2 regions of the Delftia sp. JD2 genome follow, and region 1 is predicted to be linked to the other one. Evidence: riboswitches for the same ligand, from Rfam matches in the RefSeq annotation. Region 1 holds a riboswitch; the other holds the start of a gene.
The links. Region 1 has a riboswitch for glycine ahead of gcvT (glycine cleavage system aminomethyltransferase GcvT). Riboswitches for the same ligand answer to the same signal wherever they lie in the genome.
Positions count from the first base shown of each region.

Region 2: it holds a riboswitch for glycine, as region 1 does, so the genes downstream of both, ACM14_RS28135 (D-amino acid dehydrogenase) here and gcvT (glycine cleavage system aminomethyltransferase GcvT) in region 1, are expected to answer to the same signal.

Region 1 is NZ_LFJT01000041.1:23,966-39,016, reverse strand. Features, by position in the region: gene ACM14_RS20430 (MFS transporter) at 1-836, opposite strand, end outside; gene ACM14_RS20425 (LysR family transcriptional regulator) at 930-1,820, shown strand; gene ACM14_RS20420 (amino acid permease) at 2,072-3,553, shown strand; gene ACM14_RS20415 (VOC family protein) at 3,606-3,962, opposite strand; gene ACM14_RS20410 (DUF6597 domain-containing transcriptional factor) at 4,047-4,814, opposite strand; gene ACM14_RS20405 (Lrp/AsnC family transcriptional regulator) at 4,820-5,275, opposite strand; gene ACM14_RS20400 (sensor histidine kinase) at 5,719-7,365, shown strand; gene ACM14_RS20395 (DMT family transporter) at 7,417-7,908, opposite strand; gene ACM14_RS20390 (LysR family transcriptional regulator) at 8,007-8,924, shown strand; gene ACM14_RS20385 (fatty acid--CoA ligase) at 8,940-10,544, opposite strand; glycine riboswitch at 10,714-10,825, shown strand; glycine riboswitch at 10,841-10,959, shown strand; gene gcvT (glycine cleavage system aminomethyltransferase GcvT) at 10,977-12,152, shown strand; gene gcvH (glycine cleavage system protein GcvH) at 12,288-12,662, shown strand; gene gcvP (aminomethyl-transferring glycine dehydrogenase) at 12,734-15,051, shown strand, end outside.
Region 2 is NZ_LFJT01000085.1:4,207-19,257, forward strand. Features, by position in the region: partial or broken gene ACM14_RS28130 (S-layer family protein) at 1-1,062, opposite strand, end outside; glycine riboswitch at 1,712-1,822, shown strand; gene ACM14_RS28135 (D-amino acid dehydrogenase) at 1,915-3,246, shown strand; gene ACM14_RS28140 (FIST N-terminal domain-containing protein) at 3,279-4,514, opposite strand; gene ACM14_RS28145 (PhaM family polyhydroxyalkanoate granule multifunctional regulatory protein) at 4,591-5,547, opposite strand; gene ACM14_RS28150 (copper chaperone PCu(A)C) at 5,690-6,202, opposite strand; gene ACM14_RS28155 (hypothetical protein) at 6,299-6,658, opposite strand; gene ACM14_RS28160 (glutathione S-transferase family protein) at 6,778-7,440, shown strand; gene recD (exodeoxyribonuclease V subunit alpha) at 7,459-9,654, opposite strand; gene recB (exodeoxyribonuclease V subunit beta) at 9,651-13,499, opposite strand; partial or broken gene recC (exodeoxyribonuclease V subunit gamma) at 13,496-15,051, opposite strand, start outside.

The DNA.
Region 1 (15,051 bases):
AGCATGGCCGCGCGCAGGCTGGGCACGCGCAGCAGGGACAGCGGCATCAGCGGCGAGGCAATGCGCGCCTCGATGCGCCAGAACAGCGCCAGCGCCGCCATGGCCACGGCCAGCGTCCCCAGCGTGGCGGCGCTGGCAAAGCCCCATTCAGGGCCTTGCACCAGGGCCGTCACCAGCAGGCTGCTGCCCACGGTCACGCTCAGGCAGCCGGCCAGATCGAAGCCCTGGCCCGGCGCGGCGCGCCCGGTCTGGGCCGAGGGCGGCAGAAAGCGCAGCGCCGCCATGGCACACGGCCAGGCCACGGGCACCAGCACCCACAGCACCCAGTTCCAGCCCAGCGTCTGCGTGAGCACGCCGCCCAGCAGCGCGCCGGCCGCCAGCCCGCCGGCCGACGCCATGCTCCACACGGCCAGGGCGCGGTTGCGCTCGGGCCCTGCCGCATACAAGGTGTTGATCAGCGACAGCGTGGCCGGAAACAGTAGCGCCCCGGCCACGCCCTGCCCTGCGCGGCCCAGCACCAGCTGCCAGGGCTGCGAGGCAAAGCCGCCGACCAGGGAGGCCAGGCCGAACAGCGCCATGCCCGCCACATACATGCGCCGCTTGCCCAGCAGGTCCGCGCAGCGCCCGCCCAGCAGCAGGCAGCCGCCAAAGGCCACGCTGTAGGCACTGACCACCCATTGCAGATGGTGCGCGTCCATCTGCAGCTGCTGGCCCATGGCGTCGAGCGCAACGAAGACGATGGTGGCATCCAGCGCAATCAGCAGCTGGGACAGGGACAGCAGCGCCAGGGCGGCGCGCGGGTGGCGCAGGGCGCCGGGGGAATCGGTCATTGGCATGGCGCCGATCCTAATTAATGCACTTGTGAAGATAAACAGCAGATTTTCATTTTTCTTATGCAAAACTGCATTAATCGAATCTGGAGACATGCCATGGATCTCAACGCCGTGCACCTGCTCATCAAGGTGGCCGAAAGCCGCAGCTTCACCCAGGCCGCCACGCTGCTGGGCACCAGCCAGCCCCGCATCTCGCGCGCCGTGGCGCAGCTGGAAAAGGACCTGGGCACGCGGCTGCTGCATCGCAATACGCGCAGCGTCTCGCTCACGCCTGATGGCTGCGCGCTGGTGGACCGCTGCGCCCCGCTGATCGCCGGGCTGGAAGAGGCGCGCCAGCTGGTCAGCGACCGGCGCTGCGCGCCCAGCGGCGTGCTGCGCATGACGGCGCCGTCCATGCTGGGCCGCATCGTGCTGGTGCCGCTGCTGGGACAGTTGCTGCGCGAGCATCCGCAGCTGCAGATCGACACCAGCTTCACCGACCGCATGGTGGACATGGTGGAAGAAGGCTTTGACGCGGCCGTGCGCATCGGCCCGCTGGCCGACAGCCGCATGATTGCCCGCGCCCTGCCGCCGCTGCGCTGGGTGACCGTGGCCTCGCCCGCCTACCTGGCGGCGCGCGGCACGCCGCAGACGCTGCAGGAGCTGGCGCAGCACAGCTGCATGGCCGTCTACAACCACTACCTGGGCCGGCGCGTGCCCTGGCAGTTCCTGGCCGGCAATGGCGAGATGCTGGACTGGCCTGCGCCGCAGACCGTGACCTTCGACAGCGGCGATCCGCTGGTGGAAGGCTCGCTGGGCGGCCTGGGCGTGGCCCAGGTCATGGAGTTCGCGGTGCGCGAGCACCTGCAGGCGGGCCGGCTGGTGCGGCTGCTGCCCCAGCACGAGGGCCGCGCCCGCGAACTGTCCCTGGTCTACCCGCGCACGCGCCAGGCCTCGCCGCGCATCAAGGCACTGGCCCAGCTGCTGCTGGCGCAGACACAGTGGTAGGCAGGCAGGCCGCAGACGGCGTGGCGCCATGCACACAGTGGGTTCGGATTCAGTTCCGCTTATGTGGGTGAAGGGGGATTAAACTCCTGCCTTTCCACGATGGCAGCGTTCTCGGACAATCACGCCTTTTCGTGGTGCATGCACCTTGATGGGGCCGCGACACAGCGGCTCTTTTGTTTTTCCTGTTTTGCATTCCTGCCCCCGCGCCGGCCAGCGGCCGCGCGGGATCTGATCCACCAATCGACACATCCATGGCAGCAGACAACTCCAAGAATGCCGCTCCCACCGCGCTCAGGCGCGAACTCAAGGCGCGGCATCTGTCCATGATCGCCATCGGCGGCTCCATCGGCACCGGCCTCTTCGTTGCCTCGGGCGCCACCATCTCGCAGGCCGGCCCTGGCGGCGCCCTGCTGGCCTACATGATCGTGGGCCTGATGGTCTACTTCCTCATGACCAGCCTCGGCGAAATGGCCGCCAACCTGCCCGTCTCGGGCTCGTTCGCCACCTACGGCGCGCGCTATGTGGACGAAGGCTTCGGCTTCGCGCTGGGCTGGAACTACTGGTACAACTGGGCCGTCACCATTGCCGTGGACCTGGTGGCCGCCCAGCTGGTCATGGCCTACTGGTTCCCCGACGGCAACGGCATGCTGTGGAGCGCCCTGTTCCTGGCCATCATGTTCGGCCTCAACGCCATCTCGGTCAAAGGCTTCGGCGAGGCCGAGTACTGGTTCGCCGCCATCAAGGTGACCACCGTCATCCTCTTCATCGGCGTGGGCGTGCTCATGATCCTGGGCATCGTGCGGGGCGGCGCGCCTGAAGGCGTCTGGGGCAACTTTGCCCTGTGGAGCCAGGGCGACGCGCCCTTTGCGGGCGGTTTCTCGGCGCTGATCGGCGTGGCCATGATCGTGGGATTTTCCTTCCAGGGCACGGAACTGATCGGCATTGCCGCTGGCGAATCCGAGAACCCCGCCAAGAACGTGCCCCGCGCCGTGCGCCAGGTGTTCTGGCGCATTTTGCTGTTCTACGTCTTCGCCATTCTGGTCATCAGCCTGCTGATCCCCTACACCGATCCGCACCTGCTCAAGAATGATCTGGGCGACATCAGCGTGAGCCCCTTCACCCTGGTCTTCGAGCGCGCGGGCCTGCTGTCGGCCGCCGCCGTGATGAACGCCGTGGTGCTGACCTCGGTGCTGTCGGCCGGCAATTCGGGCATGTACGCCTCCACGCGCATGCTCTACACGCTGGCCTGCCAGCGCATGGCGCCGCGCATGTTCTCGTATGTCAACAAGCGCGGCGTGCCCACGCTGGCCCTGCTGGCCACCACCGTGGTGGCGGCGCTGTGCTTCCTGACCAACATCTTCAGCCCGCAGCTGGTCTACATCTGGCTGCTCAATCTGTCGGGCATGACGGGCTTCATCGCCTGGCTGGGCATTGCCATCAGCCACTACCGCTTTCGCAAGGGCTTCGAGGCCCAGGGCCTGGACCTGAACCAGCTGCCCTACCGCGCATCCTGGTTCCCGTTCGGCCCCATCTTCGCCTTCGTGCTGTGCATGGTGATCACGCTGGGCCAGAACTACGAGGCCTTCATGGCCGACCGCATCGACTGGACCGGCGTGGTCGCCACCTACATCGGCCTGCCGCTGTTCCTGCTGATCTGGGGCGGCTACCGCCTGGTCAAGGGCACGCACATCGTGAAGTACAAGGACATGCAACTGGGTTCCAACGTCGACTGACGCCCGGCCCAGTCCCCATGAAAAACAGCCCGCAGATGCGGGCTGTTGGCTTTCAGGCATCGGCCGACCATACGGCCAGCTCGTAGCCGTCCGGATCGGTGAAGTGGAACCTGCGGCCCCCCGGGAACGCGAACACCGCGCGGCTGATCACGGCCCCGGCCGCCTCCACGCGGCGCTGCGCCTCGGCCAGATCGTCGGCGTATAGGATGACCAGCGGGCCGCCGGGCCGCACCTCCTCGCCTGTGGTGAAGCCGCCCGTCAGCCGGCCGTCGCTGAACTCGGTGTAGCTCGGGCCGTAGTCGGTGAAGGTCCAGCCGAAGGCCTCGCCGTAGAACGCCTTGCTGCGCGCAATATCGGCCACGTTGAACTCGATGTTGTCGATCTGGTGGTTCTTGCCCCTGATGCCCATGTGATGCTCCGTTGAATGCTGGTAGGCCGCCATCATCGGCCACGCCGTGGCAGCGGTCTTGAACAAAACGGCCAGCCGGACTGCTCAATCCAGCAGCTGCGCCATGGCGGCCTGCGCCGTGATGCCGCACAGCGCCCTCACTTCGCGCGACAGATGCGCCTGGTCCGCATAGCCAGCATCTGCCGCCAGCGCCGCAAGACCTGCCTGCCGATCAGACCGTGCCAGGGCCAGCAGGCGCTGAAAGCGCAGCACGCGCTCCAGCGTCTTGGGACCGTAGCCAAACTGCGCGTGGCACAGGCGGCGCAGGCTGCGCTCCGGCATGTCCAGCTGCGCCCGCATGGCGGCCAGCACACCGGATTCATCCCGCCCGGCCGCAGCCGCCACATTGAACAGCTCCATGGCCTGCCGGTCCGGCGCTGGGGCGTCGCGGCCCATTTGCACCAGTCCATGGATGAACACGGCCTGCCCTGCGCCCGGCTGCGCATCGTTGATGCGATGCACCCACTCCCGCGCGCGCGGCCCCAGCAGATCGCCCAGTTCCACCGCCTGCCCCACGATCTCGTCCATGGGCAGGCCCAGCCAGGCGCTGGCCGCACCGGGGCCGAAGCGCGCCCCCCATACCTCGGACCCCGGCACCAGCGTGGGCCGCGCAGCCACCCTGTCAGGCCCCACGGCCAGCAGCCGCCCGCCTTTGCAGACGATGTCAACGCAGCCATCGGGCACCACGAGAAAGCCGCCGGCATAGTCCGGGGCCACGGTGCTGCTCCACAGGCACTGGAAGTGCGGCTGCAAGGCGGGCGGCGGGGAGTGTTCGCGGTAGGGGGCGGGCGGCGGCGCCTGGCCAGAGGGCATGGACTTCAGACCCCCAGCGGCAGGTCGGCCTTCTTCAACGTGCGCAGCACAAAGCTGGACTGGCTGTGGCGTATGCCCTTGATCTTGTAGAGCTTCTCGCGCAGCAGGCGCTCGTAGTCACGCGTGTCCTTGACGACGACGCGCAGCAGGTAGTCGTACTCGCCCGAGACCAGATGCGCCTCCACCACCTCGGGAATGGTCGCCAGCATCTCGCCGAATTTCTCCAGCGTGTTGTCCGAGTGGCTGTCCAGCGTGACCTGCACCAGCACCGTATCGCCCAGGCCCAGCGCCAGCGGGTTCAGGCGCACGGTATAGCCCTCGATCACCCCCGCCTCTTCCAGCTTCTTGATGCGTGACCAGCAGGGCGAGGCGCTCAGGCCCACGGCGGCGCCGATTTCCTGCAGGCTGGCGCGCGCGTTGGCCTGCAGGGCGGAAAGAATCTTTCTGTCGAGGATGTCCATGGCCGGCAATCTACTGCAAAACAGGCAGGCGCAGAATAATTTTCTGTAGCAACGCCTGTTTTGAAGAAATAAAGCAGCATTTTCTGAGACCAAACGCGCACACTTGTCTGCATGGGAGCACGCTTACCGGCGCAGCAAAACCATTCACCCAGCCCCGCCGACTACCGCCAGCGCCCGGATGCGTGATCCAGACCAGGAGCCCGTTACAGGCCGCCCCGCTTATCCGCAGCGGGGCGGCCTGTTGCATTGGGGCACTTGGCAGGCGACAGACAGCGCTTTCCCGCAATGGCCGCCGGTGCACAATGGCCCCCCCGCAAGCCTGCACGGCGGACATATACGGGCGCACGCCACATCAACCAATCGGACCCTTGATCCACACGCAAGACAACCCCACCGAAGGCGGCCGGGGGCACTGGCAAACAGGTGCTGCAGCGCAATGGCTGGTGCAGACCCTGGTGCAGGCGCTGGCAGCTGCAGCGCTTCTGGCACTGCTCACCCGCTTGCTGCCCAACCCCCAGGCAGACCAGGGCATTGCGGTCTTTCCCGGCAGGAGCATGGCGCCGGCCGCCATGCTGCTGTACGCGTACATGGGCTCGGCCCTGGCCATCACGCTGATGAGCCTGATCCTGTGGTGCTGGCTCAGGGAAAGGCTCTACATTCTTTGCGCCGCGCTCCTGGCAGCCGGCTTTGCCTACGCTGCTTTCCGTTACCGGCCCGAAGGCCTGTGGCTGCCCGGCGCCGACCAGCCCCAGCATGCGCTGTCCATCGCCTACTGCAGCTTCTGTGTGGTGGCGACGGTGTTTTTCAGCCAATTGTTCGAGTTCCGCCGCCATTGGATCTGGGCTGCGCACCTCTTCAGCGTGGTGGCCTGGCTGAATGCCATCGCACTGGGCATGGCACTGTTGGGTGGCTATCCGCAGATCTCGCGTGCCGTGGTGTTCACGGCCCTGGTGTCCACATCGTTCGGTGCGGTCTTCGTGCTGTACCTGCTGGTGGTCCGAAGGCAGTGGCAATACCTGCCGGGCGCGCTGGCGTTTGCGGTGCCTTCCGCCCTGGGCATCCTGAACCTGCTGAGAACCCAGGGCCTACTGCCGGATGTGGCGCTGCCATCGGCACAGATGCTGTGGTTTGCCGGGCGTGTGTCCGAGGCCATCCTGCTGGGAATGGCGGTGACCAACCGCACGCGGGTGGCGGAGCGTGCCCTGCGCAGTGAGCGGATGCAGGCCCTGTCACGCGCCCAGGCTGCCGAGCGCGAGCTGGAGTCCAAGGTGCTGCAGCGCACCGCACAACTGCAAACGGCCCAGCAGGCCCTGCAGACCGCCTTGCACAGCGAGCGGGAGATGCGGCTGGAACAGCGCCAGTTCTTCAACATGATCAACCACGAGTTCCGCACCCCACTCACCATCGTGGACGGCGCCGCGACCGAGCTGCAGACGTTCCCGACGACGGACGCGGACTCCCTCATCGAGCAGGCGTCGCAGATACGCAGGGCTTCGCGCCGGCTGATGACCCTGGTGGACACCTGCCTGATCAGCGACCGGCTGGACGCGGGCGCGTTCCGGCTGCAACTGGAGCAGACGCCATTGGATGAACTCCTGGAGGAGTCTGCAGAGCTCGTCGGCTGGTCCCGGCGGCATCGCCTGAAACTGGATCTGGAACACGGCCCGCAGCAATGGCAATGCGACCCTGTCCTGGTGCGCATCGCCATCTCCAACCTTGTCGGCAACGCCATCAAATATGCCAAGGCGGGCGACATCACACTGGCCGCCCGCTGCGATGCGTCCGGTGACCTGCTGATTTCCGTCAGCGACCAGGGACCGGGCCTTGCGCCTGAAGCGGCAGGACAGGTTTTCGAGCCCTATGAACGCGCAAGCGCCACCCGGCACGTCAACGGGCATGGCCTGGGCCTGTCCGTGGTGAGGCGCATCGCCAGGCTGCACGCAGGCGACGCGTTCTTCCAGCCGGCTGCCGGAGGCGGGGCCTGCTTTGTCATCCGGCTGGGCCGGTTCCTGCCCGGCACGGCAGATGCCTGCCAGGAATGTCCGCCAGCGGCAAGGCCGGCCGCCGTGCCGCCGGGCATGCCCGCCTGACGCGGGCAAGGCCAGGGCCTTCGCCGCTGAAGCAGGGCGTGCTCGCGGCGCTCATGGCGCCGCCGCTGCACGGGCCTGCCCGCCCTGCACCACCAGGAACACGCCCCCCAGAATCAGCGCCACCCCTGCCAGCCGCGACCAATTGACCGGTCTGGCACCCAGGCCCATCAGGCCGAAATGGTCCACCAGCACCGAAACCACGATCTGCCCCGCCACCACGCAGACCAGAAAACCGCCCGCGCCCAGCTTGGGTGTCACGGCCGCCGCACTGGCCACATAGATGGCACCCAGCACGCCGCCTATCCATAGCCACCACGGCCCCGCGACTGCCTGCGCCACCGCGGGAGTGGGCGCGCGCATGGCCCAGAGTGCGGGCACGATGACCATCACGCTCACGGCCAGCGAAGTCAGCGCGCCCCACAGCGGATGGCCCAGCACCCGCCCGACCATGGCGTTGCTCGCCGCCTGGAACGGCAGGATGGCGCCAGCCAGCAGTGCCATGCCCACGGGGGCCATGGCCAAAATCGTGTTCCGTCCTGTCATGCAAAGCATCCTTTTCCTGTTCGTAAATCCATGCCTGAATGCTCTCGCATCTGCTGGATGAATGGAAATCGTTTGCCTGCACGTTCTATATTCATGGCATGGATGAACTGCGCCGGATCGACCTCAACCTGCTGCTGGCCTTGCACGCCCTGCTGGCCGAAAAACATGTGACGCGCGCCGCCCTGAGGCTGCACAAGAGCCAGCCGGCCACGAGCCATTCGCTGGCGCAGCTGCGCGAACATCTGGGCGACCCGTTGCTGGTGCGGCGCGGTGGCCGCATGGCGCTGACGGCACGCGCGCAAGGCCTGGTGCAACCGCTGGCGGATGCGCTGGGCAGCCTCAACGGCTTGCTGGCACAGGCGGAATTCGACCCGGCCCACGCACGCGGACGGCTGCGGCTGGCGCTGTCGGACTACGCATCGCGCATCGTGCTGCCGCCGCTGATGCGGCATCTGCGCCAGCACGCACCCGGGCTGGACCTGGCCATCAGCCAGTCCACGCGCGAGGTGATGCTGGCCCAGCTGGCCGATGGCGAACTGGACCTGGCCCTGGGGCCCTTCCCCGACGCACCCGACCTGCCCGAGGGCATCGAGGTGCAGGATCTGTTCCAGGAGCAGTTCGTGAGCGTGGCCGACCATGCCGTGCTGCCGGCACGCGGCGGGCTGTCACTGCAGGACTGGCTGCAGCGCCCGCACGTCATGCTGGCCATGCGGCCCGACGCCAACGAGGAAATCGAACGGGCGCTGGCCGCCCAAGGCCTGAGCCGCCGCGTGGTGCTGGCCCTGCCCCACTGGAGCGCGGCGCTGGAGGTGCTGGCAGGCACCGACCTCGTGCTGACCGTGGGCAGCCGCGCCATTGGCGACCTGCGCCGCCACAAAACGCTGCGCCGCTTCGCTCCTCCGCTGGAGCTGCCCCGGTTTGCCTACCAGCAGGCCTGGCATGTGCGCAAGCAGGGGGATGCCATGCATCGGTGGCTGCGCAACTCGATGGCGCAGTGCTGTACTGCGCAGAAGTAAACGCAGGCCGCAGCCTCAGGCTGCCACCACCACCCTCAGCAACTGCTTCTGTATCTTCCCGCTGGCCGTCTTGGGCAGGGCCTCGCGGAAGTGGTAGCGGCGCGGGCGCTTGTAGGCGGCCAGGCGGTCGCCGTGGACCAGGAAGGCGTCCAGCGCCTCGGCCGTGGGCGTGGCGCCAGGCTTGGCGACCACGTGGGCGGCGACGATCTGGCCCCAGCGCTCGTCGGCCTCGCCGATGACGGCGACCTCGAGCACGTCGGCATGCTCGACCAGCGCGTCTTCCACTTCGCGCGGATAGACGTTCTCGGCACCCGAATTGATCATGTAGTCGATGCGGTCACGGATCCAGAGATAGCCGTCGTCGTCGATGTGGCCCAGGTCGCCCGTGTGGTACCAGCCGTGCGCCAGGGCGCGGGTGTTGGCGTCGGGGCGGTTGAGGTAGCCGGCCATCATGCAGGGGCCGCGCACCAGGATCTCGCCCACCTCGCCTGGCAGGCAGGCCTCGGCCGGATCGGTGGGGGCGTTGTCTTCGCGCAGGCGCGCCACGATGAGGTCATGGCCCATGGAGGGCAGTCCCGCCGAGCCCGCGTGCGAAAGCTGCTCGCGCGGCAGGAGGATGGACATGCAGGGCCCCATCTCGGTGGTGCCGTAGACCTGGACCAGGTCGCTGCCGACCTTGCGTGTCCATTCGCGGATCAGGTGCGGCGCCATGGAGGCGCCGCCGTACTCCACCAGCCGCAGCGCGGGCGCCTGTTCGGGCGAGGCAATGGGGTCGGCCAGCAGCATGGTGACCATGGTGGGCGCCGCGAAGAAGAAGCTCACGCGCTCTTCGCGGATCAGGCGCCAGGCCTCGGCCACGTCAAAGCGCCGCAGCAGCACCTGGGTGGCCCCGGCCTGCAGGCGCGGCAAAAAGCTGGTGTGCAGCTCGGCCGTGTGGTTGAGCGGCGCCATGGCCAGGCCCACGTCGTCGCGCGTGAACTGCATGGTCTGGTGCATGAGGGCGTTGTGCGCCAGCTTGCTGCGGTGCGTATGCAGCACGCCCTTGGGCCGGCCCGTGGTGCCGCTGGTGTACATGAGGATGCAGGGGTCGCTCTCGCGCACATGGGCATGGGGCGGCGCGCTGCTGCGGCCCCTGGCCAGGGCGGACAGGCGCTGCGTGGCCCAGACCGGCAGCGGGTCGGCCGGGGCATCGTCGGCAAAGATCCAGTGCTCGATGCCCGTGCCAGTGCCGCCGCCTTCGGCCTTGAGCAGGGCCTGGGCGCGTGCGGCCACCTCGCCGCCCTCGTGCTCGAAGACCAGGGCGCGCGCTGCGCCGTCCTTGAGGATGAAGGCCAGCTCCTGCGCCGCCAGCCGGTAGTTGATGGGGTTGAAGATGGCGCCCAGGCGCGCGGCCGCCAGCATGGTGAAGACAAAGGCCGGCGTGTTGTAGAGAAAGGCCGCGACCACGTCGCCATGGCCTATGCCCAGCTCGGCCAGGCCATGGGCGTGGCGGTTGACTTCGGCATCGAGCTGGGCGTAGGTCCAGGCGCGGCGCTCGCCGCCCTCCCACGCGACCAGGGCTTCCTTGTTCGGCAGGTAACGTGCCGGCCAGGCCAATGTGTCTCCCAGCGTCTGCTGCATGTGCGCTTCTTCCTTCTCGCTCACGAGATTTCATATATCGATGCATCTCAATGTAGGAGATTTTTTAGACAGTTATGCAATTTGCAAATGCATCCATGCAGGCAAGCGCATGGAGCTGCGGTCGGCCCGCGGAAATCCCGAAGCCGCGCGGGCGCTGGCCGCAGCTAGAATGCGCCGGTCAGGAGAGAGTGCCCGCCCGGCCGCAATGGTCACAGGCAGCGGCACCGCCGAAGGCGCAGGGTTCGCCCCGAACGCTCAGGCAAAAGGACTGGCACCGCCTGCCGCCACGGCCGCAGGCGTTCCTAGCTGGAGAGAGATGCAGGGCACGGCGGTGTGCCCCATCCACCGAAGGAGCAAGCCCCACGCATGGAAGGTGCGGGTGAATCTCTCAGGTAAAGCGGACAGCAGGGCAGGACATCCCGGGATTCCGGGATGGCGTTGTGCCTTGCCCCTTGCCGAAAAGAGAGTCCCTCCTTGACCGCTGCCTCCACCACCGATCTGCTCAAGACCCCGCTGTTCGACCTGCACCAGGAACTGGGCGCGCGCATGGTGCCGTTTGCCGGCTACTCCATGCCCGTGCAATATCCGCAGGGGCTGATGGCCGAGCATCTGCACACGCGCGAGGCGGCAGGCCTGTTCGATGTCTCGCACATGGGCCAGATCAGCCTGCGCGGCCCGGATGCCGGCGCGGCGCTGGAATCGCTGCTGCCCATGGACGTGCTGGGCCTGGGCGAACACCGCCAGCGCTACGGCCTGCTGCTCAACGACGCGGGCGGCATTCTGGACGACCTGATGTTCGTGCGCCGCGAGGACGACCTGTTCCTGATCGTCAACGGCGCCTGCAAGCACGAAGACCTGGCGCACATAGAGGCCCGCATCGGCCAGCGCTGTGAAATCGAGCCCCAGTTCGACCGGGGCCTGCTGGCGCTGCAGGGCCCGCAGGCAGCAGCCGCCATGGAGCGCCTGCTGCCCGACACGGCCGGGCTGGTGTTCATGACGGGCGGCTACTTCGACTGGGAAGGCGCCGAGCTGTACATCACGCGCAGCGGCTATACCGGGGAGGACGGCTTCGAGATCTCCCTGCCCGCCAGCCACGCCGAGGCCTTTGCCCGTGCCCTGCTGGCCCAGCCCGAAGTCAGGCCCGTGGGCCTGGGCGCGCGCAATTCGCTGCGCCTGGAAGCCGGCCTGTGCCTGTACGGCAACGATCTGGACACGACCACCACCCCGACCGAGGCCGCCCTGAACTGGGCCGTGCAGAAGGTCCGCCGCATTGGTGGCGAGCGCGAAGGCGGCTTTCCCGGCGCGGCCACCGTGCTGGCCCAGCTGCAGTCGCCCGAGCTGCTCACGCGCAAGCGCGTGGGCCTGGTGGCCCTGGAGCGCGTACCCGTGCGCGAAGGCACGGAGCTGCTGGATGCCAGCGGCCGCAAGGTCGGCCAGGTCACCAGCGGCCTGCTGTCGCCCACGCTGAACCAGCCCGTGGCACTGGCCTATGTGGAGCCGGGCAGCGCCGCCATCGGCACCACGCTGCAGGCCATGGTGCGCGGCAAGGCCGTGCCCATGCAGGTGCAGGCCACGCCCTTCGTGGCGCCCCGCTATCACCGCGGTTGAGGACAGCCTGCGCGCTTGGCGTGGATCGAGTTCGGCGGATTCGTTTTTCCTGCCATCGCATGCCGCTACAGTGCGCACTGACCTTTCTCAAACCGCCTTTCACAGGTTTCTTTTCAGTTTCTATCGGAGCAAGCCATGAGCATCCAGTATTCCAAGGACCACGAATGGATCAACGCCGCCAACCCTGACGCGGCCATCGTCGGCATCACCCTCCACGCGCAGGATGCGCTGGGCGACGTGGTGTTCGTCGATCTGCCCGCCGTGGGCACCAGCTTCAACCAGGGCGATGTGGCCGGCGTGGTCGAGTCCGTCAAGGCCGCCGCCGATGTCTACATGCCCGTCAGCGGCGAGATCGTCGAAGTCAACGAAGCCCTGCGCGACGACCCCTCCCTGGCCAACAGCGACCCGCTGGGCGAAGGCTGGTTCTTCAAGGTCAAGCTCAGCGACGCAGGCCAGCTGGCCGCGCTGCTCGACGAAGCCGCCTACACGGCCTTCGCACAGAGCAACTGACGCCACTTTCCGGCCAGGACGGGCGCCAGGGCCCGCCCTGGCGCTTTTCAGCTTTTGAGACAGGTCCCTCCATGCTGATGTCCTCCACCCAGCCCCTTGCCGCCCTCGAGAACGCCACCGAATTCGTGGCCCGCCATATCGGCATCGCGCCCGAAGACGAGGCCCACATGCTCAGCGCCATTGGCGCGGCATCGCGCGATGCGCTGATCGACGCCATCGTCCCGCCCTCCATCCGGCGCCACCAGCCCATGGCGCTGCCTCCAGCGGCCACCGAGGCACAGGCGCTGGCCGAACTCAAGGCGCTGGCAGGCCGCAACCAACTGCTCAAAAGCTTCATCGGCCAGGGCTACTACGGCACGCACACGCCCGGCGTCATCCTGCGCAACATTCTGGAGAACCCCGCCTGGTACACGGCCTACACGCCCTATCAGGCCGAGATCTCGCAAGGCCGCATGGAGGCCCTGGTCAACTTCCAGACCATGGTCTGCGACCTGACGGCCATGCCGATTGCCAACGCCTCCATGCTGGACGAGGCCACGGCGGCCGCCGAGGCCATGACGCTGGCCAAGCGCTCCGTCAAGAACAAGAGCAACCGTTTCGTGGTGGCGGGCGATGCCCACCCCCAGACCATCGAGGTCATACAGACGCGCGCCGCGCCGCTGGGCATCGAGGTGCTGCTGGCCAACTCGCTGGAGGAATGGAACCAGCTGATGGACGGCGACTACTTCGCCGTGCTGGCCCAGTACCCCGCCACCAGCGGCCGCATTGACGATCTGCGCGCCGACGTGGACAAGGCCCATGGCAAGCAGGCCGCCTTCATCGTGGCCACCGACCTGCTGGCGCTGACCCTGATCACGCCGCCCGGCGAATGGGGTGCCGACATCGTGGTGGGCACCACCCAGCGCTTTGGCATGCCCATGGGCGCGGGTGGCCCGCATGCCGCCTTCATGGCCTGCCGCGACGAGTTCAAGCGCTCCCTGCCCGGCCGCCTGGTCGGCGTGAGCGTGGACGTGCACGGCAAGCCCGCCTACCGCCTGGCACTGCAGACGCGCGAGCAGCACATCCGCCGCGAAAAGGCCACCTCCAACATCTGCACGGCCCAGGTGCTGCCCGCCGTCGTGGCCAGCATGTACGCCGTTTACCACGGCCCCGAGGGCCTGGAGCGCATCGCCCGCCGCGTGGCCTCGTACACGGCCATCCTGGCGCGCGGCCTGGCCGAGCTGGGCGCGCCGCTGCGCGAGGTGCCCAGCTTCGACACGCTGAGCCTGCACACGGGTGCGGCCACCCAGGCCATCGTGGAGCGTGCCGTGTCCCTGGGCGCCAACCTGCGCGTGTATTTCAAGGAATACCTGTGCATCTCGCTGGACGAGACCACCACGCGCGCCGATGTCGAGCTGCTGTGGAAGATCTTCGCCCGGGACGGCCAGGCCCTGCCCAGCTTCGCCGCCTTCGAAAAGGGCGTGGAGCCGCTGATCCCTGACGGCCTGCGCCGCAGCAGCGACTTCCTCACGCACCCGGTGTTCAACACCCACCGCTCCGAGACCGCCATGCTGCGCTACATCCGCCAGCTGTCGGACAAGGACCTGGCGCTGGACCGCAGCATGATCCCGCTGGGCTCCTGCACCATGAAGCTCAACGCCACCAGCGAGATGATTCCCATCACCTGGCCCGAGTTCGCCCAGGTGCACCCCTTTGCCCCGGCCGACCAGCAGCAGGGCTATGCGGAACTGGACAAGCAGCTGCGCGACTGGCTGTGCCAGGCCACGGGCTACGCCGGCATCAGCCTGCAGCCCAATGCCGGCAGCCAGGGCGAGTACGCGGGCCTGCTGGCCATCAAGGGCTGGCATGCGAGCCGGGGCCAGTCGCACCGCAACGTCTGCCTGATTCCCAGCAGCGCCCACGGCACCAACCCCGCCAGCGCGCAGATGGTGGGCATGCAGGTGGTGGTCACCGCCTGCGATGCCAACGGCAACGTCGATATGGCGGACCTGGCGGCCAAGTGCGAGCAGCACAGTGCCAACCTGGCCTGCATCATGATCACCTACCCCAGCACCCATGGCGTGTTCGAGACCCAGGTCAAGGAGCTGTGCAAGCTGGTGCATGACCACGGCGGCCGCGTCTACGTGGACGGCGCCAACATGAATGCCCTGGTGGGCCTGGCCGCGCCGGGCAGCTTCGGCGGCGATGTCAGCCATCTGAACCTGCACAAGACCTTCTGCATTCCGCACGGCGGCGGCGGCCCGGGCGTGGGCCCCGTCTGCGTGGTCGAGGACCTCGTCCCCTTCTTGCCCGGCCATGCCACGGCGGGCCTTGCGGGCGGTACGGGTGCCATCAGTGCCGCGCCGCTGGGCAATGCGGCCGTGCTGCCCATCAGCTGGATGTACATCCG
Region 2 (15,051 bases), on a different contig from region 1:
ATTCGTTACCGTGAAATTATCGACAACGATGTTGGAAACCGTGCCTGCACCGTTGCTTGCGGCAACGGAAATGGCCGAGCCCTTGTTATTGCCGTAATTTCCATTCCATATCGCGGAATTGATCGTGCTATTGGTAAAGAATACGTTTTGTGCGCCTTGATGAATCTCCGCGTACAGCTCGCAGTTGAACGGCGTCCCCTCTCCCGCAGGGGTTGGCGCCACATTCACCAGGCCGACGCGATCAATGGTGACATTGTTTGCTGAGGAGCCAACGACGAATACCGCTTCGCCACAGGTCATGTTGGGCGAATTGGTGAGCGTGATGTTCTTCCCACCAAGATAAAAATTTTCCCAGGCGGAGTCCGCCCAGTTCTGGACTTGTATGACTCCCCCGAAATCGATGGTCAACGAGCCCGTGCCGGCTGGCACGGTGCCTTTGAGCCAGTACCAGGCACCAGCGGCACCAGTGGTGGTGCCCGTATCGCCGCCGCTGATCATCTGGGTTTGACCACAGGCATTGGTGGCTCCCGTCACGGCGCCGGACTGGGCTCCGCTGACGAATGTATTGGCACAGCGCACGTAAACCGTCTGATTGTCGACATACGGATGGAGGTTTCCGGCCGCATCCTTGGATGTCCCACTCTGTATGGTTCGTACCGACGTGGACAGTGTCGGCGCAAAGACGATGGAAACATCGGCACTCGGATCCAGCGTTTGCAGCGTGTAGTTGGCTGCCTGAATGGCAGCTCGCAGCGTACATGCGCCAGCAAAGGTGCCTCCCAGCGTGCTGACACAGGTGGTTGGTGTCGTTGCATTGGCATTGGGAGCGTCGCTGTTGTCGGTGACCGTGAAAACGACGGTCGCCGCCAGTGCCGTGGATGAGATACCCGCGCATGAAAGCAGCAGCAAAGAGAAAAGGCACTTCGCTGCACGCCACTTGCGAAAAAATGCCGAACCAGGCAGGCGATTGAGAGCATGCATGATATTCCCCGTTTTCTCAAGGAGATATGACAGGAAAATGATTTTCCCAATGGCAATAGCCATCAGTTGTACCCAGCGCATTTGCATCGCCGTACCTCGAATAGTTCTATTTAAATCACGAGTTCACAACTCACCTTGCAGCCGGTGAGGTTGGAAGCAAAATGTTTCGCGCAGATCCTGCGCGTCAATCAAAAGGGTGGATTTCCATCAACGTTTGCGAGCTGCTCCGCTGCCCATTGAGCCGGACACACCTTCAGTCGGGTTTGCGACGCAAATCATTCCTCCCTCCACAAACCATATTCACCGTGCTTGTATTTTTTTCAGTGCCAGACCAGTTTCCATGGACCTGCACCTGTGCAACGTTAAGTCGCCTATCAGACATATACACAACCCATGGTTAACCCATGCAGGTCCAATCGACCAGAACATGCACTGACAAACCACTGCACATATCGATAGGCTAAATCATGTTTTTTTCTATTTCAATAGTTTTTTTACATGAAACCGGAGACTCGTACCAGCGCTACGAGGGAGGCGCTTGAGCGATCTAGGGAATACCCTGAATCAGCCACACCACATACAGGTAACAGGTGGTATCCCCAATACGACTGGAGCTGGCTGCGCAAGCCACATAGAATCGCCCCTGCAGGAGAGCAGGCGGGCACCACGGTGCCGAGCCTCACCGAAGGCGCAAACTCCCATACACGCTCAGGTTCCGTACTGCAAACACAACATGCCGTCTGGAGAGCCGCCGCACGCAATATGCGGCGCACCGAAGGAGCAAGCCCCGTTCCCATGGACGGCGGTGAATCTCTCAGGTACCAAGGACAGGGGGAGCGGCAGCTGCGTCACGACGGACGCCGGCTGCTTGCTATTGAATCCATAGCTACCAGCTTCCGCGTGACCGGCACATGCCTTTGAAAGGGCATTGTCATGCGCGTCATCGTTCTCGGAGCCGGCCTGATCGGCACCGCCTCGGCCTACTATCTGCAATCTCTCGGTCATGAAGTGACCGTCATCGACCGTCAGGCTGCGCCCGGCGCCGAAACCAGCTTTGCCAACGGCGGGCAGATCTCGGTCAGCCACGCCGAGCCCTGGGCCAACCCCGGCGCACCGCTGAAGTTGCTGGGCTGGCTGGGCCGGCAGGATGCCCCCCTGCTGTTCCGCCTGCGCGCCGACATGCGCCAGTGGCTCTGGGGCCTGTCCTTCCTGCGCAACTGCACGCCCGCGCGCACGCGCCACAACATCCAGCAGATCGTTCGCCTGGGCACCTACAGCCGAGAGGCTCTGCAGCAGCTGCGGTCGGACACCGGCATCCAGTACGAGCAGCGCATGCAGGGCATCCTGCACTTCTACACGAACGCCCGCGAGTTCGAGGGCGCGCTCAAGCCCACCGAGCAGATGCAGGCCCTGGGCTGCGACCGCCGCCTGATCGACGCCGACGAAGCCGTGCGCCTGGAGCCGGCCCTGGCCCATGTGCGCGGGCAGATAGCGGGCGCCACCTATACGGCCGAGGATGAATCGGGCGACGCCAACCTCTTCACGCGCGAGCTAGCACGCATTGCCACCACCACGGGCGTGCAGTTCCGCCACGGCCACCACGTCATGGCGCTGCGCACCACGGGTGCGGGCGCCAGCCGCCATATCGACCATGTGGAGGTGACCAATGCCGACGGCCGCTACGAACGCATCCAGGGCGACGCCTATGTGCTGGCCATGGGCTCGTTCAGCCCGCTGCTGGCCCAGCCGCTGGGGCTGCGCCTGCCCATCTACCCGGCCAAGGGCTACTCCGTGACCCTGCCGGTGCTGGACCCCGCCAAGGCCTACCAGGTCAGCCTGACGGACGATGAGTTCAAGCTGGTGTTCTCGCGCTACACGGGCGCGCAGGGCGACCGCCTGCGCATTGCCGGCACGGCCGAGTTCAACGGCTACGACCGCAACCTGGACCCCGTGCGCTGCGAGGCCATCGTGCGGCGCGTGCAGCAGCTGTTCCCCGGCGCCGGCGATACCGAACGCGCGCAATTTTGGAGCGGCCTGCGCCCCGCCACACCCAGCAATGTGCCGCTGATCGGACGCTCGCCCATCGCCAACCTGTTCCTGAACACCGGCCACGGCACGCTGGGCTGGACCCATGCCTGCGGCTCCGGCATGGCGCTGGCCGACCTGGTCAGCGGCAGGCAGCCGGCCGTGGATTTCGATTTTCTGGGAGCCGCAGCCATGGACCCGGATCGCAGCGCAGGCACGGTGCGCCCGCGCGCGGTCTGAGGTGCAGACGGTGTGTACGGCGTGTACGACGCCTAGGCAGTGAACACCGTCAACACCCCGGCGAAGCGGTGCAGGCGGGCGTCCATGATCTCGGCTTCGGCGACGAAGCCGATCAATGGCACATCGCCCAGTGCGTGGCGCAGGGTGCGCAGTTCGGCATCGGGGCCGCCGAACAGGCCGCCGCCGCGGCCCCGGCAACTGATGTAGATGGCGCCACGGATGCGGGGCTGTGCCTCGCCTTCGGGCGCCGCCTCCTCCGGCTCCGCCGCATCGCGCAGCGCAGCGCCCAGTTGCAGCAGTTCCTGGCGCGCGACCTGGGCCTGGCGGCGGCAGAAGATCACCGAATGCCCGGCCTCCACGGCCGATGACAGGGCCACGCCCTGGCGCAGCGGGTCCAGCCCGACCAGGGTCAGTACCTGGGCCTCTTCGGTGAGCACGCCGTGGGCCATGCCCCGGCCCGGCGGCGCAATGGCCGCCAGCGTGCTGCGCACCGTGGTCAGCGCGGGCTGCCAGTCGCTGCCTTCCAGCTCCACGCCCAGCAGTTGCAGCAGGCGCTGCAAGGCCGGATCGCCATTGAGCCCGGTGACCAGGGCGCCGCGCGCCTCGGTGATCTCCAGGCCCTCGCCCAGCGGCACGCAGCCCTGGGCCATGCCCGTGATGCAGGGCACGCCCGCACCGAAGGCCACGCCCGAGAAGCCTCCGCTGAAAATGCCGCGCGCATCCGCATGCTGCGCATGCAGGTCCTCGGTGCGGCAGGCGATCTGCACGCCCTCCACGCCATCGTCCCCGTCATCGCCCACGCCGCCGAACAGCAGGCCGGACTCGGTGCGCTCGGACAGCTCGTACAGCAACTCGGCCAGCTCGGGCTGGCCGCCTCCGGCATGGACCAGGGCCGAATGGGCCGTGAACCCGGCCTCGCCGCCCGGCGCATGCAACGGCGCCAGGCCCGAATACAGGCGGTAGTGCGCCGCCGGCACATCGAGCAGCATCACCGCGAGCGCGGAACCGGACAGGTATTCATGGGACATGGCCAGCACGCCACCGGCCGAGCAGCCAGCCCAGTCCGCCACATGGGGCAAGGCCCTGGCCAGATGCTGCAGCAACGGTCTTGCATGGGCGGCATGCGCGTGGGACAGGTACACCAGGCCCAGTCGGGGGCGCTGCGCGTGGCCCGGATCGGCCATCTGCGAGCGCAGTTGCAGCAGCACCGCATCGGCCGCGGCGCGCCAGTCGGAATGGCTGGCATGGCCTACAGGAAACAACGACATTCCAACCTTCTTTCTAGCCCTGCCAGCGCCCGGCTTGCGGAGGGCTCTAGACCATCCATGGGTGCCGCCGTCCCGCTCAGCGCGGTGGCCGGCTCTTGGCCGGCGCCTTGCCTGCGGCCGGTGCCTTGGCTGTTGTCTTTGCGGTGGTCTTTGCCGCCGTCTTCCTGGCCGCTGCCTTGGCTGGCGCTTTCGGTGGGGCTTTGGCTGGCGCTTTCGCAGGCGCCTTGGCGGCTCCGGCCGGGGCCTTGGCCGCCGGTGCAGCCGCCTTGCCTGCCTGCGCGGCGAAGGCGCCAGCCTGGGCCGTCATGCGGTCCATGGCGGCCTTGGCGATGTCGCCGGCCATGCCGGTGGCGCGCTGTGCGGCAGCCACGGCCTCGGGGGCCATGGGCTCGGCCATGGCCTTGGCGGCGATCTGCTGGAATTGCTGGGTCAGTGCGCCCCACCATTGCATGGCCTGGCCCATGGCGGCGGCCTGGGCCGGCTCGTCCTTGGGCGCAGAAGCCTCGGGGCCGGAGGCCTTGCTGCCGGCATCCGCGGATGCAGCGGCCGCAGCAGCTGCAGGCGGCTCGGCAGGGGGCTGCACGGGCGCGGCCTGCGGCTTTTCCTGCTTGCCGGCCTTGCCGGCGGAGGACATGGGCCAGTCCGAGTGGTCGGACTGCCCCGCGCTGGCGGCGCCCTTGCCCGCAGTGGCTGCAGCAGCGGTGGCGGCTGCAGCGGCGGGGAACTGGAAGGCCTGCGCCAGCTCGCCCATGCTGACGTTCATGCCCTGCAGGGTGGACAGCGTCATGCGCTGCACTTCCAGGGCCTGGATGGTGGCGGCCAGCGCCTTGCCATTTTGGTCCAGCCAGAACTGCACGGCCTTGAGTTCGGTGATGCGCTTGTCCACCTCCTCGATGCTCACCGTGGGCGCCACCCATTCGGGCAGGCGCCCCAGGGGCCGGGCCGTGGCCGATCCCGCGCTCTGGGCCAGGCCCTGCAGGAAGTCGAAACCGGGGATGAACTTGCCGAAACCGAAGGAGGACGCGTCACTCATGGCAGCACTCGCTAGGACTGGGTTGGAAGAGCATGCCGGCGAAGGATGCCGGCCATGCTCCCAGCTTAACCCAGGCACACGCCAAGTCCACGGCAAGTCATGCGCATGCGGCTGCGCACAAACCCGGTGCAATGGCGCTGGCTCAGTGCGAATGGCCTGCGTGGCCGCCGCCGTGGCCCGCTGCCGGGGCAGCCGCCGCGCCGGGCGCCATGGCGCGCACGGGGACCTGCAGGCTCAGGCGCGAGGTTTCGCCCTTGGCATCCTTGAACACCAGGGTGATGGGCACCTGGCTGTCCTTGAGCAGCGGGCTCTTGAGCTGCTGCAGCATGACGTGGTAGCCGCCGGGCTTCAGGTCCACGGCCACGCCCTTGGGCAGGTCCAGGCCGTCGATGGCGCGCATGCGCATCACATCGCCTTCCATCTTCATTTCATGCACCTCGGCCACGCCGGCGGCGGGCGACTCCACGCCCACCAGGCGCAGCGGCTCCTCCGCCGTCAGGCGCATGAAGGCGCCCGTGGCCTGCTGGCCCGGCACGCTGGCACGCGCCCAGGCGGCGTCGGCCTTGACGTGGGCGGCATCGGCATGGGCATGGGCCAGGCCCATGGACAGGGAGGCGGCGATCAGGAAAGGGGTGGTCCATTGACGCAGTGTCATCACGGTTTCTCCAGAAAATTCAATACGTTGCAGCACGGTCTGTGTGCCTTGCAAAAACAAAAGCCAAGCGAAAGAGGCAGGGATTGAAATGGGGAGTCACCGGGGCGGGGCGCGGGCCTGCGGCAAGGCCGGCATGGCCACGCTGTGGACGGAGGCCGGGTGCGCCCGTGGCGGCGCATCTGCCATCAGCGGTGCCGGGGCCGCACTGCACCGGGCGGGCGGCGGCGCCAGCGGGGGCAGGCACAGCGGGCAGTCGATGCCGTGGCTGCCGGCAAGGGCATTGTCCTGACCGGCCGGCGATGGCACCCAGACCGATTCGCCAGCGGCCGAGCACAGGCGCTCCCAGCCCGAGGCGCGCGCCAGCGGCGCAAACGCCGATGCCAGCGCCACGCACAGCCACAGCCCCAGCACCCAGCGGGCGCAGGCAGCCAAGGTGGAGGGCAGGCGAAGCGGCATGGCGCCATTCTAGGGGTCTGCCCCAGTCGTCATCTCCGGGACCGCGCCATGCCCTGCCCGCCCCTACCATCACAGGCGCGCACCCTCGCCTTCACCACAAACAACCCAAGGAGACACCCATGCTCACCCTGTGCGGATTCGCGGCCAGCAACTACTACAACAAGGTCAAGCTGGCCCTGCTGGAAAAGCAGCTGCCCTTCAACGAGGAACTGGACTGGCTGGGCGAGACCGACATGGCACTGTCGCCGCTGGGCAAGGTGCCGTACCTGCGCATCGACGACGGCCGTGGCCTGTGCGAGTCGGCCGCCATGGTCGAGTACGTGGAGACGCTGTCGCCCTCGCCGGCCCTGCTGCCGGCCGACGCCTTCGAGGCCGCCAAGGTGCGCGAGCTGTGCGTGTACCTGGACCTGCACTTGGAGCTGGTGGCGCGCATCCTCTACCCGCAGGCCTTCTTCGGCGGCCAGGTCAGCGACTCCACCCGGGAGCGCACGCTGGCCCAGCTCGACAAGAACGTGGCGGCCTTCGCCAAACTCGCGCGTTTCTCACCCTTCGTGGCGGGCGACAGCTTCACGCTGGCCGACTGCTGCGCCATCGTCCACCTGCCCCTGGTCAGCGCGGCCAGCAAGATCGTCGGCGGGCGCGACGTGCTGGCCGACCTGCCCGTGCGCGAGTACCTGGCGCGCATGGCCGAGCGGCCCACGGTGCAGCAGGTCAATGCCGACCGCAAGACCAATACGGCGCTGATGATGTCCCGCTACGCCAGCGACAAGACCCCGGCCTGAGCCGCCGCCCTGCCCGCCTCAGTCCTGCAGCCAGCGCAGCAGCCCGCTGGCGCGCTGCGTGGGGCTGCCAACGGCCGAGGCCAGCAGGCCCGGCACCTCGGAGAACAGCGAGAAGGCCTGGCGGGCGCGCGTGATGCCGGTGTAGACCAGCTCGCGCCCCAGCACGCTGCCGCCGCGCGAGGGCAGCACCAGGGCCGTGTGCTCGAACTCCGAGCCCTGGCTCTTGTGCACCGTCATGGCGAAGGCGGTCTCCACATGGGCCAGGCGGCTGACACCGACCGAGCGCAGCTCGTCACCCTGCAGGAAGTACACGCGCAGCGGCTGCCCGGGCCCACCCTGCGGCCCCCCCTGTGACCCGCCCTGCGACCCACCCGGCAGCGCAATGCCGATGTCGCCGTTGAACACGCCCAGCTGCGCATCGTTGCGCGTGACCATGACGGGCCGGCCCGCATACCATTCGCCGCTGCGGCGGATCGCGCCCTGCGCTTCCAGGGCCTGCTCCACCGCCCGGTTGAGGCCGGACACGCCCCAGTCCCCCTCGCGCACGGCGCACAGCAGCCGGAAGCGCTCGAAGGCCTGCAGCACATCGACCACCCAGGCCCGGTGTGCGGCCTCGTAGCCGCCGTCCGCAGCCGGCCTGTTTTGAAGCGCCCTGGCATACAGCGCATAGCTGGCCAGGCCGCCACGCCCGCGCACGGCCAGTTCGGTCACGGCCTGCACGCCGCCGCCCTGGCGCTCCCAGAGTTCGGAGTGCGTACCGCCTTGCGTGCCGGCATCGAGCAAGGCCTGGGCCTGCGCGGCGTGGCCGGCATTCACGGCGCGCGCCAACTGGCCGATGGGACCACCGAAGCGCCGGCTTTCGCGCAGCATGACGGTGTGCTGCGCAAGAGCCGGCGGCCGGTCGCCTGCCGGCGCCGCGAACTGCGGCGGCACCGCCTGGCCGGCCACGCGCAGCGCATAGTCCAGCGTGTCCGGCAGGTAGCGTCCGGCCTGGGCATCGCGGCACAGGTCGCCCAGCACGGCGCCCGCCTCCACCGATGCCAGCTGATCCTTGTCGCCCAGCAGCACCAGGCGGGCGCCGGCCGGCAGTGCCTCCAGCAGCGCCGCCATCATCTCCAGGTGGACCATGGAGGCCTCATCGACGATGAGCACGTCCACGTCCAGTTGCCGCCCCGCATGGAATCCCCAGTGCCGCGTATCGGGCCGCGCACCCAGCATGGAGTGCAGGGTGCGCGCCGCGCCCATGCGCTGCACCAGGCCCGCCAGGTCGATCTCGCCGCCCATGCTGCCCTGCAATTGCAGCAAGGCCCCGTCAATCGATTGCTTCAGGCGCGCAGCCGCCTTGCCCGTGGGCGCGGCCAGGGCCACGCGCAACTGGCCGGCGTCTGGCGCCGTGGCAAACAGCAGGGCCAGCAACCGCGCGGCGGTATAGGTCTTGCCGGTGCCGGGGCCGCCCGTGATCACCGACAGCCGGCCGCGCAGCGCCAGCGCGCAGGCCAGCTTCTGCCAGTCCACGGGGCCGCCTTCCGCCGCAGGCGGGAACAGGCGGTCCAGCCAGTGGCGGGCCAGGGCTTCGTCCAGCGGCTGGCCGGCCACGGCCTGCGCCGCCGTGCGCTGGATGACATGGGTGGCCACGGCGCGCTCGTAGTCCCAGTAGCGGCGCAGGTACAGCAGCGGCGCGGGTCCGTCGGCACCGGCCAGCACCAGGGGCTGGCCAAGGTCCTCGCCGCCATCCTGGCCCGCGTCGCCGATCACACGCACCACGGGGCTGGCACCCAGCGCCGCCACCCAGCCGGACAGGCGCGCGGGCAGCATCTGCCACAGGGCCTGCTGCGCGGGCAGCGCCTCGGCGGGCCAGGCCAGCACGTCGTTGGGGTTGCCGGCCAGCGGTGCCAGGGGCAGGCAGCTGTGGCCGCGCCCCTCCATCTGCGCCAGCAGTGCGGCGGCCACCAGCAAGGCGGGCCCGGCCTGCGCATCCTGCCCGGCGACGAATGAGGCCAGCGCCGCATCCAGGCGCCGCAGCAGGCCGGCATCGGCCCAGCGGCGCAGCAGGGCCAGCACTTCATTGGTGTCTGGCGGCACGGCGCCCGGCGGTTTGCCGCCCAGCGATGCGTCGCCCGGCGAGTCGTCGCCCGGCGGTTCGCCGCCCGGCCGTTCGTCGAACAGGTCCAGCGTGGCCGTATCGACGGTCCGCGAACGGGGGCGCGGGCTCATGGCGGCTCCTGCATATCGGCGCGGCCGGGGCCGAGCAGTTCATCGAGCGCATCGAGCAGGGGCAGCTCGGGCGCCATGGCATGCATGCCACCGGCCGGGCCATCGATGCCGCGCAGAAAGTAGTACAGCGCGCCGCCCAGCTGGCGCTGCGGCTCGTATGCCGTGCCCAGGCGGCTGCGCAGCAGCCGGTGCAGGGCCAGCAGGTAGAGCGCGGCCTGCACGTCGTAGCGGTGGTGAAGCATGGCGCGGGCCAGGGCCTCCTGGCCGTAGGCGGCGCCGTCCGGGCCCAGGTGGTTGCTCTTGTAGTCAAGCACCCAGTAGCGGCCCTCGTGGCAGAACACCAGGTCGGCAAAGCCCATGAGCATGCCGTGCAGCGAGCGCTGGGGCAGCGCGGGCCGCTCCTGCCCCGGCAGGATGAAGCGCCGGCACAGCTGGTCGATGCGCTCGGCCGGCAGCTGGCGCGCGGGCAGCCAGAACTCCATCTCGGACAGTTGCGGGCCCAGCGTGGCCAGCGTGACATCGAGCGGCGCCAGCGGCTGGTGGACCACGGCCGTGAGCCAGGCCAGCAGGTCGCGCGCCTGCTCGCCACGGCCTGCGCGCTCGCAGCGGCGCACCAGGCGATCAGCGAGCGCACCCTGGCCGTCCACGGGCAGGGCAAAGTCTTCGCCGCCCAGCCATTCAAGCTGGTCGTGCACGAAGTTGCCGACCACGGGGCCGCGCAGAAAGCGGTGCCAGACCGCAGGCCCACCGGCCGGCCCATTCTGCAGGGGCTGCAGGCCCGCCAGGACGGCGATGTCCGCCAGTTCCGGCGATGGCGGCGGCTCCAGCGCCTGCTCATCCTCGGCCGGGCGCTGCACGGCCACGGGCAGCACGGGCAGGCTGGGCGCGGCCATGGCGCGCACCAGAGCCGAGAAGCTGCCGATGCCCCAGCGGGTGTCGAAGCGCGCGTCGTAGGCCGGGGCATCGTGCAGCGGGGTGGCGCCGGCCGGGGGCTGCCAGCGCGTGCGCTGCAGTGGCCCGGCATCCAGGTCGCGCCAGGCCATGTGCGGGTCTTCGCCGCACAGCTGCTGCAGGCCGTCGCGCCAGCCCTGGGCCGAGCGCGGCTCGGTGCCGCCCAGCAGGTAGCCGGCTGCGCCCTGCTCGTTCACGCAGGCCTTGCCGTTGCCGCGCTTGAGCGGGGCCAGGCCCAGCCACAGCGCATGGCGCGGGCGGGTAAGCGCCACATAGAACAGGCGCAGGTCCTCGCGCAGCCGCTCGCGGTCGGCCTGGGCAAGCTCCTCGTCGCTGAAGTCCAGCAGCAATCGGCGGGCCGGAGCCGCATCGTCTTGCGACTCGTCCTGCGCGGACAGGGTCAGGAACGGCGTTCTGGCCCGTTCCATGGGGCGGAAGCTGCCCGCAAACGGCAGGCAGACCAGCGGGTACTCCAGGCCCTTGCTCTTGTGCACGGTGACGAGCTTGACCAGGTCGGCATCGCTTTCCAGGCGCACCACCTGCTCTTCGCTGCCGCTGCCAGGCGTCTCGATCTGGGTGGCCAGCCAGCGGATCAGGGCCTGCTCGCCCTCCAGCTGGGCGCTGGCGGTCTGCAGCAGCTCGGCCAGGTGCAGGTAGTTGGTCAGGCGCCGCTCGCCGCCCATGGCCGGGTCCTGCAGCCAGCGCACGGGCAGGTCCAGCCGGTACAGGGTCTGGCGCAGCATGGCCAGCACGCCCAGGCGCAGCCAGATGCTGTGCAGTTCGCGCAGCTGCTCGCTGCGCACGTCAAAGGCTTCCTCGTCGGCGGCCAGCCAGGCCAGCTCGTCCAGCGACAAGCCGATGAGCCGCGTGGCCAGGCCCGCGCGCACGGCCTGGGCATCCAGCGGCGCGGCGACGGCGCGCAGCCAGTACAGCAGGTCATGGGCCTCGTCGCTGGCGAACACCGAATCCTGGTCCGACAGGTAGACCGAGGCCACGGCGCGCGCCTGCAGCTCTCGGCGCACGGCGGCCGCCTCTCGGCCCGTGCGCACCAGCACGGCGATGTCGGCAGGCCGCAGGCGCACAAGGCGGCCATCGGGCTGCACAAAGCCGGCCTGCGGGTCGGCCAGCCACTGCACGATCTGCTCGGCGCAATAGGCCGCAAAGCGGCGCCGCACCTCGTCGGCAGACAAAGGCAGGGGGATGCCGGTGTCCTCGTCGCGGCCCGCACTCCAGGCCACGGTGAGGGCGGGCATGGCGCCGTCGCGCGTGTGCAGCAGCTCGCGCCGGCCCTGGGCGGCCACGGGCTCGAACGGCAGCGGGTTGTGGCTGCCGCGCCGGAACATGAAGGCGCCCTCACCCGGCCGCTGCTCGGCCTGCGCGAACCAATGGTTGACGGCGCCCACCAGCGCCTGGGTAGAGCGGTAGTTGGTGCCCAGCACGTAGTGGCGGCCCTCGGTGGCACGGCGCGCCTGCAGGTAGCTGTGGATGTCGGCGCCGCGAAAGCCGTAGATGGACTGCTTGGGGTCGCCGATCAGCAGCAGGGCGCTGTGCGGGTCGTTGGCCGCCGTGCGGTAGATCTGGTCGAACAGGCGGTACTGCAGCGGCGAGGTGTCCTGGAATTCATCGATCAACGCCACCGGGTACTGGGCCAGGATGCGCTCGCGCAGCACGGCGCCGTTGTCGCCGGCCAGGGCCGTGTCCAGGCGCTGCAGCATGTCGGCAAAGCCGAAGCTGCCGGCCTGGCGCTTGAGGTGGGCCAGCCGCTGCGCCACGCGCGCGGCCGCATGCAGGCGCACGGCCACGCTGACGGGCGGCAGTTGCTCCAGCTGCACCAGCAGCGCCTGCAGCTCGGCCAGCTCCAGCGGCATGAGCACATCGCCGGCCGATCCCTTGAAGGCCTCGGCCAGGCCCTCGGAGCTGAGGCGGTGGCGCGCGGCCTCGGTCAGCGCCAGCGGGCCGTCCAGCGGCGCGCGCGACCAGTCGGCCAGCGCGGCCAGCCAGCCGGTGTAGCGCGCGGGCTGCAGCTTGCGCTTGTCCCACAGCGCGCCATGGCCGTCGAGCTGTCCATCCAGCCACAGCTGCAGGCGCTGTGCCTTGTCGTCCCAGCCGGCCGCCAGGGCCAGCAGGCGGCTGCGGCGCTGCTCCATGGCGCGCTGCAGGCAGTCAGCCAGGCTGCCCTCGCCCGCGCCGGGCACGGGGGTCTCGCGCAGCAGGGCGCGCATGTCATCGACCAGGGCGCCGACGTGGGGCCAGATCTTCAGGACCTCGTCCAGCAGCTCGTCGGACAGCGGGTAGCACTGCTGGCGCCAGTAGTCCTGCGCGGCCTCGGTCTGGCGCTGGCTTTCGTCGGGCTCCAGCGTTTCGTCGAAGAGGTTGCCGCTGTCGAAGGCATGCTCGCGCAGCATGCGCTGGCACCAGGCGTCGATGGTGTGGATGGCCGCGTCGTCCATGCATTCGGCCGCCATGGCCAGGCGCCAGGCCGCGCGTTCACGGGCCGCGCCTTCGGGGTAGGCCTCGCGCAGCGCGTGCAGGAAGGCGTCGTGGGGCGCGGGCTCGGCCTCGCCGCGAAAGCACTGCACGGCCTCGATCAGGCGCTTGCGTATGCGGTCGGACAGCTCGCGCGTGGCCGCGCGCGTGAAGGTCATGACGAGGATGTCGGGTGGCATCAGCGGGCGCTCGAAGGCCGTGCTGCTGATGCCGTCCAGGCTGCCCTCGCCATGCCCCAGCACCAGTCGCAGGTAGAGCGCGGCGATGGTCCAGGTCTTGCCGGTGCCGGCGCTGGCCTCGATCAGGCGGCTGCCCCACAGCGGGAAGCGCTGTGCGTCGAGCACATGGCCGGTCACGTCGCCGTCCACATCGCCAGACGCGGCGCCGATCATTTCGCTCGCACTCATTGCGCCTCCCCCTGGTACGGCAGGACCTGCACCTGCGCGGCCACCCAGTCGAGCAGCGGCGCGTGGGCGGCATGGGCCAGGGCCTCGAAACGGCCATCGGCGCTCAGGCGTTCGAAGTCAGGGTAGCAGCGGGCCCAGGACGGGTCCTCGCCCTCGCCGCCGACCAGATGACCACCCTCATAGGCCTGCTGTGCCGCAGCGGGAAAGCCTTCGGCCATGGCCAGGCCGCTGCGCAGCGGCAGGGGCAGCGGGCCGTTCTGGCCTTCGCGCCACAGGGCCATCAATTCACGCAGCCGTGCCAGCGCGTCGGAGGGGTCCATGGGCAGGACCTGCACCAGGCCGTCGCGCGCCACCACGCGCAACTCGGCCTGCGAGCCGCTGGCGGCCAGCGCCAGGCTGCGCAGGTAGACCGGCATGAGCTTGTCGGCATGGGGCCTGCCCTTGGCATTGAGCAGGTTGCGCGGGTCCAGCAGCAGCCAGCACTGTGCGTCGTCCGCATCGGGGGACTCTTCGGTTTCGCAGGACTGGCGCAGCCCGTCGATCCAGTCGTCGAACACCAGGCCATCGTCCTCGATCAGCAGCCGCCTGCGCGGCGCGGGATGGGCATACCGATCCAGTTGCTGGCGCCAGGCCCGCAGCGAAGGCGTGACCGAGGACTGCAGCGCCCGCGCGCCGCGCTCGCCCAGCCCCGCCAGCGGCAGCCGCCCCGAGCGCGTGAGGCGCGCCACGGCCGCACGCACGCTGTCTTCCATGGCCTGGGGCGCCTGCCCGGGCTCGTCCAGGCCGGCCGCCACCTGCTGCTGCAACTGCTGCACCAGAAGGTATTCGGTCAGGCCGTCGAGCTGGAACAGCTCCTCGTCCACCACGGGGTTGTCCTCCTGCTCGAAGCGCACCTGCAGGCGCTGGCGCAGGTAGGCGCGCGCCGGGTGGCGCAGGAAATCGGTGAGCCGGGCCAGCGTCAGCGGTGCCGAGGCGTCGGGGACAAAGGGCGGGCGCGGCTGCGCGGGCAGCGCAGGCAACGCGTCCGTGCCGTCCGACTGCGCATGCGCGGCCCGCCATTCGCGCGCATAGGTGGTCCAGGGCGAGCCTTCTTCGAAATAGCGGCGGCTGAAGGGCTGCAGCGGGTGCTGCTGCGTGCGCTGCGCCAGCAGCGGCTGGCCGCCTTCGCCGCGCCAGCCCGTCTCCAGGTAGTCGCGCAACTGGGAGACCAGGACCGAGGGCGGCTGCTCGCTGTTGTCGCGCACATGGTGGCCGGTCCAGCTGATGTAGAGCGCGCGGCGTGCGGACAGCAGGGCTTCGAGCATGAGCTGGCGGTCATCGTCGCGGCGCGCGCGGTCGCCGGGGCGCTGCTGGCCGGGCAGCGCCATCAGGTCGAAGTCGCTGCGCATGGCGCGGCGCGGATAGTCGCCATCGTTCATGCCCAGCAGGCAGACCACCTCGAAGGGAATGGCCCGCATGGGCATCAGCGTGCAAAAGGTCACGCCACCGGCGCGAAAGCGCTGCGACAGCGAGGGCTGCTCCAGCGCCTGCATCCAGGCCTCCTGGGCCACGC